3 regions of the Paenibacillus lutimineralis genome follow, and region 1 is predicted to be linked to each of the others. Evidence: riboswitches for the same ligand, from Rfam matches in the RefSeq annotation. Region 1 holds a riboswitch; each other region holds the start of a gene.
The links. Region 1 has a riboswitch for cyclic di-AMP ahead of EI981_RS00510 (C40 family peptidase). Riboswitches for the same ligand answer to the same signal wherever they lie in the genome.

Region 1 (2,269 bases):
GTTACAATAAAGTTTACAAACTTGTTACTATTACATTGGTCATTTTACCAAACCCGCCCAGGTTTGACAAGCTTGTCGATAGATTTGATCTGTAAGTCTGTGTTTATATTTGAGTGCATAGGCATAAAGGGCCAGAAGTAGGGGGAATGCAGGCCCTTAGGCAAATAAAAAACCCGCGGTTGTGATTCTAATTGAATCGCCGCGGGCTTAAAATTCGTTATTATTCTACATCATCGTGATCTGTAACTTCTCCAGTAGCATCTTCGTACTTGTCAGAACTCATAACGCGCTTAGCTCCAACATAACGGTCTACATAATATTTCTCGCTCAATTTGCTAATTACAACGCCCTTGGAAGTGGAAGCGTGAGCAAATTTGCCTTCACCTACATAAACACCCACATGAGATATGCCTTTGCCTGAAGTGTTGAAGAACACCAGGTCGCCGGCGAGTAGTTCATCCTTGGATATGGATTCGCCCATTTTATATTGCGATCCCGATTGGTGAGGAAGCTTGATACCGATTTTGGAGAATACATACATCGTAAATCCTGAGCAGTCAAACCCAGAAGTCGTTGTACCACCGGATACATACTTCGTTCCGAGCGCTCCATCAATAGCAGAGTCTAATTTGGAGTCTGCGAAAGCGCTGCCAGTTCCGATGGAGAAGAGCAATGTAACACCAAGAGCTAATGTAGTTAACTGTTTCTTCAAGAAAAATACTCCTTCCGATTGCCTACGAGGTTAGCTTACGGATTCGGTTGAAGGTTCCCTATGATCCCTCTCTAGCGAGATCAATTCACCCAAAGTGGTTCCCCCGTTCCCCGTTAAGGGAATTCGGCCATGATTTCGTAAATAATTGTTATAATTACACTCGCTATTGCTATTACTTGACTTATTATGACAATAATGATTACAAAACTGTTACTGAATTTCTGCTGTTGTTATTGTAACAAAGAGAAGTATATTTTGGCAATGGTTAATTCACAAGATTCAGAGAGAAAAACAAAGAACAAGGCCTCCGATTCTGGCGGAGGCCTTGTGGTATAAGGGATTGTAATAGTGAAAAAAAATTAACTTTTTTGTGATTTCATTTCCCATAGTTGATATTGAGAGGTTATTTCCCAAACTCTAAACAAACTTCGTATGAAAGGATAGCTTTGCTGCAGAATAAGAGCGAGTATTCCGGTCCATATCCACGATACTGAGCCAAAGATTAAGAACAAGATCAGTGCAAAAGCTCCAAGTAAGAGAGAGATGCCTGCTCCAGGAAGCGCATATCGAATACCTATTAGAATAGAACCCCATAGCCCCTTTTTAAAAAGATAGCCAAATTGCGCGAACAGCGAGATTTGGTCAATGAGCCAGCAATAGATCATCCATGCAAGTAGAACGCCCGACATCTTCAGGATCGGGGTGATCTGTATGGTTCCTGAGCGAAGTATGTCTGGCAGAAGTCCCTGAACGTGAGGGAGAATCCATAATAGGGGAAGGCTGATTAATATAAGTTCGATAAATAGGAAGAAGAACACCGGCTTCCCAAACTCCTTCATGCCTCGGAACAGCGGAAGTCCGCTCTTTCGCTCCTCCTTGGACATTAAGCCATACAGGATCCCTGCCTGGAGCAGGGGCGTCACTAGCAGTCGGATGAGAGCCATGCCGAGCAGCATCCCCAGATAGAGACGGATGTCTGGGCTATGCTTGAGCTCGTACTGACCTTCCAGAAGGAATAGAGACTGGCTGAGCATATTGGGCGGGGGATCTGGGTATCTAACCAAGACCTCCGTAACTACTGAATTGACGAGCCTGTATAAAAATAGTCCCCAGAGCAGTTGATACAGAAACAGAATGATAATAGAGGGAAGCTGGTTTTTTATAAGACTCCATCCATTACGTATATAGATCATACTTTTCCCCCTCAGAGTTTTGTTAAGGTAAGGCTTCATAGAATACGGCCGCAGAGGTTAGATATCTACCATAATAACGATCCGAGTACGATCTCCAGCAATTTGACGATCGTTAAGGTAGAGCGGGTACCCACTGGTTCCTGAACCTCCGCCTTCAGGTAGTTGTTAATATGTTTGTTCTCTAGAACGAGCGCATATTCAGGATCGATTTGTACCCAATCCACAGGCTCTTTGTACTGGACCTTAATCTTCAGGGTGTCGTTATCCACATTCCAAGTTTTACGCAGAGTATGTCCGTCCTTGAACGAGAGCAATATGGAAACCTCTGGGTAATTGGCGCCCTTACGGCTTATATCGATGATTG
Region 2 (2,269 bases), 1.3 Mb from region 1:
AGGTCGACCGTATTTGCCCCCGCCGTCCGCGGCGATACCGACTGGAAGAAGGAAGCCCATATCTTTTCTCCCCAGCTAAGGCTTGAGAATGTGCCTGGATTCGTAAACTCAAATACGTAAATAACCAAAGCCCCAACCAAAATAAGCGAAGCTGTCATCGTCAATACCACTTTGGAATGAAGCGATAACTTACGGTGTTTCCGGAAGTCAACGAGATCCGACAACACGATGAATCCAAGGCCCCCAGATACAATCAGGAACATCGTCACCAGGTTAACAATCGGATCGCCTACATAGCGAGTAAGGCTCTGGTAATGACCGAACAAGTCAAAACCAGCATTATTAAACATGGACACTCCATGGAATATTCCAAAATATAGCGCGCGTCCAAACGGCATATCAAAGGACCAGCGAATCGTATAGATTAACGCGGCGCTACTCTCAATGACCAGGGAATAGATCAGAACCTTGCGAATCAAGCGGACGATCCCTTCCATCGTGTTCTGGTTCATCGCCTCTTGCAGCAAAAGACGGTCCTTGAGCGATATTCTACGTTTGAATACGAGCGAGAATAAGGTTGCCACGGTCATGAACCCGAGACCGCCCGTCTGAATCAGCAGCATAATCACGACCTGACCGAACGTAGAATAATATGTCCCTGTATCCACGACGATCAATCCAGTCACACAGGTTGCTGAAGTTGCGGTAAACAGCGCATCAACGAATGGTAAGGATTCCCCTGTTGTACTTGAGATCGGCAGCATTAACAGTAGTGCTCCAACGAGAATAATGGCTGCGAAGCCCAATACTAAAATCTGTGGCGGGGAAAACCTGAACCATTTTACCCACATGTTTAACTGCAACTTAATCACTCCATCCTTTTTGTAGCAAAGAAAAAAAGCACTGGAAATCCAATGCTTATTGATTGGTCCCTGCTCAAAGGCCTACGAGGTTAGCTGACGGATTCGGACATGAACGGTTGCCCTATTCGCTTGAATCCTTGGAATATCCAGGAATTCAGCGAAACTCACCCCTAAAAATCGGTTCCCCCGTTTTCGTAAAGAAATTCGGCCATTTAATATTTTATTGTTTCATTGTTTTTCATTTCATTTTCGTCAAATGGATTATAAGCCTTATCGGCGTGTAATAACAAAGTTTCTTTTGGATTAAATAACTCGAAAAAGACGTAAAAGGCGTGAAACTATGATTATGATACTCCATTATCTGAGCCGTGCGAGACCTTACCAGAGATATTGCAGATTCTCGTGAACTATAGCCCGATTGGCGAACCTAAGGTCCCCTATGTTATCTTTAATTGAATGTGTTTTTTAAGAATTACGCCCAATGTCACCCCCGCTTCTAACTCACTGGTTACGACAAGCGGACACATTGAACAATTCCTTGTTTAGAAAAAAGTGTAAAAGGAGCTGTAAAAATGCAAACTTCCAAGAACTCACCTGGGATCTTGCTCAAACCTAAAGCACTCTGGATACTTGCTGCGATTGGATTGGTCCTCTTCATCGTCCTGCAGCTTTGGCTCCCTTCCGTGAACGAGCCGGAGCAACAATTAAGCAAGACCATCAGCAAAGATCAAGCCAGGCAAGCCGCCGCTTCGTTCGCTCAGACGGAGCTTGGCATCAACGGCAATTTTCAGAATGCTCACGTTACATACGATACAAAGCCTGAACTGTTCGGATATTTGACGAAGGAAAATTTAGTCGGCAAATATTCTAAATCCTATGGCAAACAATTTCCTTATGACGTCTTCCATGTTACCTTTACAGACCCGGATGACATATTAAGCCTCTTAAGCATCGACATAAATATGCAGGAGGGCAATGTCGTTGCCTTTGAGAAGGTCATCTCGACAAGTAATGCCACCAAGCAAACTTTACTCGACTACGGTCGCGAGAATACACTGTCTCTGGTGGCCCGGGAAGGCGATATCAGCCTGACTGATAAAGAGCAGCTAGTCCGCCCTTACCTGAAGACTCTAGGAGTGAGTGAAGCCGATCTGAAGTTGGCTACCACCGAAGGGCAATACGGTCTACTGTATGAATTGCCAAATTACGAGATCGGACAGTCACAGGCCCAGATACAATTTCATTTCGAATATGGCGCGGTAGCTTCAATGGAGACGAAGTTCACCGTTCCGAGTTCCTACAACGATTATCTCAGCGGTCAGAAGACGCTCGCCTACATCCTTACCTTTGCAGGCTATGGGCTACTCACCTTCGTTCTGGCTATTCTGGCGATCGTGTACAGCATA
Region 3 (2,269 bases), 2.9 Mb from region 1:
CCCAACCCTGCTTCTTATTGCGCGCGAATAAACCGAATGTATAAGGTAATGACGCGCTGATCACCCACATTGACCACATCTCAATTGCATTCGTCAACCCGCTTGGGTTCTCGAACGGATGGGATGAATTGGCTCCAAAGAATCCACCACCGTTCGTGCCCAAATGCTTAATGGATTCCAGCGAGGCCACCGGTCCAAGCGAGATTCGCTGTACAGTCCCTTCCAGCGTGTTCACTGCCGTGGTAGGCTGCAAGGTCTGCGGAACCTGGAGCGCGACCAGTAGCAGCGTCACGATCAGAGAAGCAGGCAGAAGAATACGGACAATCGCCTTCACAAAATCCTCAAAGAAATTCCCCAGCAGTTGGCCTCTTCCTGTAATTCCGCGGATAAAAGCGATAGCGGCGCATAACCCCGTAGCGGCTGATGTGAACATCATCATTGTGATTACAGCCATTTGCGAGAAATAGCTAAGCCCTGTCTCCCCGCTATAATGCTGCAGATTCGTGTTGGTCATGAAGCTGATTACCGTATTGAATGCCAGTGTCGGCTCCATGCTGCCGCTTCCTTCGGGATTCCATGGGAACCACTGCTGCAGACTGAGAAGTAGAAAACTGATTGTCATCAATACCACATTCGTTGCCAGCAGACTGATCACATATTTCTTCCAATCCATCCCTTCGCGCCGCCTATAGCCGGCTATGTTGAAAATAAACCGCTCCATTGCTCCGAAGATGCGATCACTTCGATTCGGTACATTTGAGAAAACATGATATATATAAGTTCCAACCGGCTTCACCAGCAACAATATGACGCCAATCACAATGAACATTTGTAAATAATCCATAACACACTCACCCCATCTGGAATCCTACTTAATGATTTTTTAGCTCTAGCTTATTGCTCAAGCTTTGCTGCAAGCAGAAATCCAACCTCTCCGCTTACGGAATGAATGACATAAGAAGCTCCTAACCCTTTGTAAATCATGCGCGGATTTCTATTCGGAGTGATAATGAAAATCTGATCACGCGTCCATCTCCGACAGATTTGCAAATAGCGACAGGTTAATGTCATGCTCATTTCAAAAATATAACAGCGTCCGATCGGAAACGGCGGGACGATCCAGCTCTGCTCGTCATCCGTCTTGATGCGCAGTACATGTCTTACGCCCAGTTTATGAAGGACTTCTTCCTCCTTCTTGTTGTTCACCAGGACCGCAAAATTACGCTTCGCCGCGATCAGCAGCAAAATAAACTTCAGTCCAACCGGATTCGGTGCTGCTACTAGAACAAACTCTTCCTCCACTTGAGAACACCCTCCTCGAATTTGCAGAGGACAACACAAAAGAAGCCGCAGGAAAGATAGTAACCTTCCCCGCGGCTTAATGAGTGGTCTTAGACCCACTACCCGACCTTTGGTGGTTGCCTCTTCCTAGACGCTTACGAGGTTAGCTGACGGATTCGGGCGCGGAAGTCGCCCTACCTTGGAGAATACGTTTATCCTCCAAGCGATTCACCCCATGGAACTAAGGTTTAGAAGCCCGCAGATCGGGCATCACTCAGTACCGTTGGTTCCCCCGCTGCTGTCATATTCACGACAGCATTCAGCGAATTTTAATTGATGTTGCATTGTATTTTAGTTCATTTTTCAAATTAGAGCGCAAAAAACCACAGAGGCAAACGGTCCTCTGTGGCCGAATTCGTTGCGGCTCGCAGTCACCTTTCCTCTCTCATACCCACGCTGACGAAGTTAGCTGACGGATTCGGGCGGTGAGAGTCGCCCTACCTGAGAAGAGTCCATGGTCTCTTCCTCAGGATTCACCCCTGTCCGAATGGCCTGTGTTGGCTCTCACACCAGCCCTGGCCATTCAGACGATGAGCAAGCTGCGTTGATCATCACACAGCAAGCTCTTGTTGGTTCCCCCGTTCTCTGGAACATCCCAGAGATTAAGCGATCGGAATTGCTTAATATTGATTATGGATTGAATCATACCGCTGCAAGGTTTGACTGTAAAGCCAACTTCCCGGCAAAAAAGGCGATTAATTTAAAGGAATACGAAAATATACCGCTTACATTGATGCAACACTCTCTAATTTTCGCTATAGCTCATTTCTACTCTTGATTTTAAATTCTTTTATAAGGCTCCCACAGATTATAGTAACCGACCTCTTGACTCTCCCCTTTACTGGAACGTTATACTCGGTAAGCAAGTGCAAGCCTATTTAAATTACCTGCAGGGATGTGTAGCCATGTTCAAAATCAGTGAATTCTC

Region 2: it holds a riboswitch for cyclic di-AMP, as region 1 does, so the genes downstream of both, EI981_RS23665 (TrkH family potassium uptake protein) here and EI981_RS00510 (C40 family peptidase) in region 1, are expected to answer to the same signal.
Region 3: it holds a riboswitch for cyclic di-AMP, as region 1 does, so the genes downstream of both, EI981_RS16130 (hypothetical protein) here and EI981_RS00510 (C40 family peptidase) in region 1, are expected to answer to the same signal.

Annotation. Positions count from the first base shown of each region.
Region 1 is NZ_CP034346.1:108,887-111,155, forward strand. Features, by position in the region: gene EI981_RS00510 (C40 family peptidase) at 221-712, opposite strand; cyclic di-AMP (ydaO/yuaA leader) riboswitch at 716-851, opposite strand; gene EI981_RS00515 (hypothetical protein) at 1,072-1,905, opposite strand; gene EI981_RS00520 (M1 family metallopeptidase) at 1,971-2,269, opposite strand, start outside.
Region 2 is NZ_CP034346.1:5,350,316-5,352,584, forward strand. Features, by position in the region: gene EI981_RS23665 (TrkH family potassium uptake protein) at 1-851, opposite strand, end outside; cyclic di-AMP (ydaO/yuaA leader) riboswitch at 927-1,083, opposite strand; gene EI981_RS23670 (CPBP family intramembrane glutamic endopeptidase) at 1,436-2,269, shown strand, end outside.
Region 3 is NZ_CP034346.1:3,659,629-3,661,897, forward strand. Features, by position in the region: gene kdpA (potassium-transporting ATPase subunit KdpA) at 1-844, opposite strand, end outside; gene EI981_RS16130 (hypothetical protein) at 895-1,302, opposite strand; cyclic di-AMP (ydaO/yuaA leader) riboswitch at 1,419-1,616, opposite strand; cyclic di-AMP (ydaO/yuaA leader) riboswitch at 1,721-1,960, opposite strand; gene EI981_RS16135 (MerR family transcriptional regulator) at 2,247-2,269, shown strand, end outside.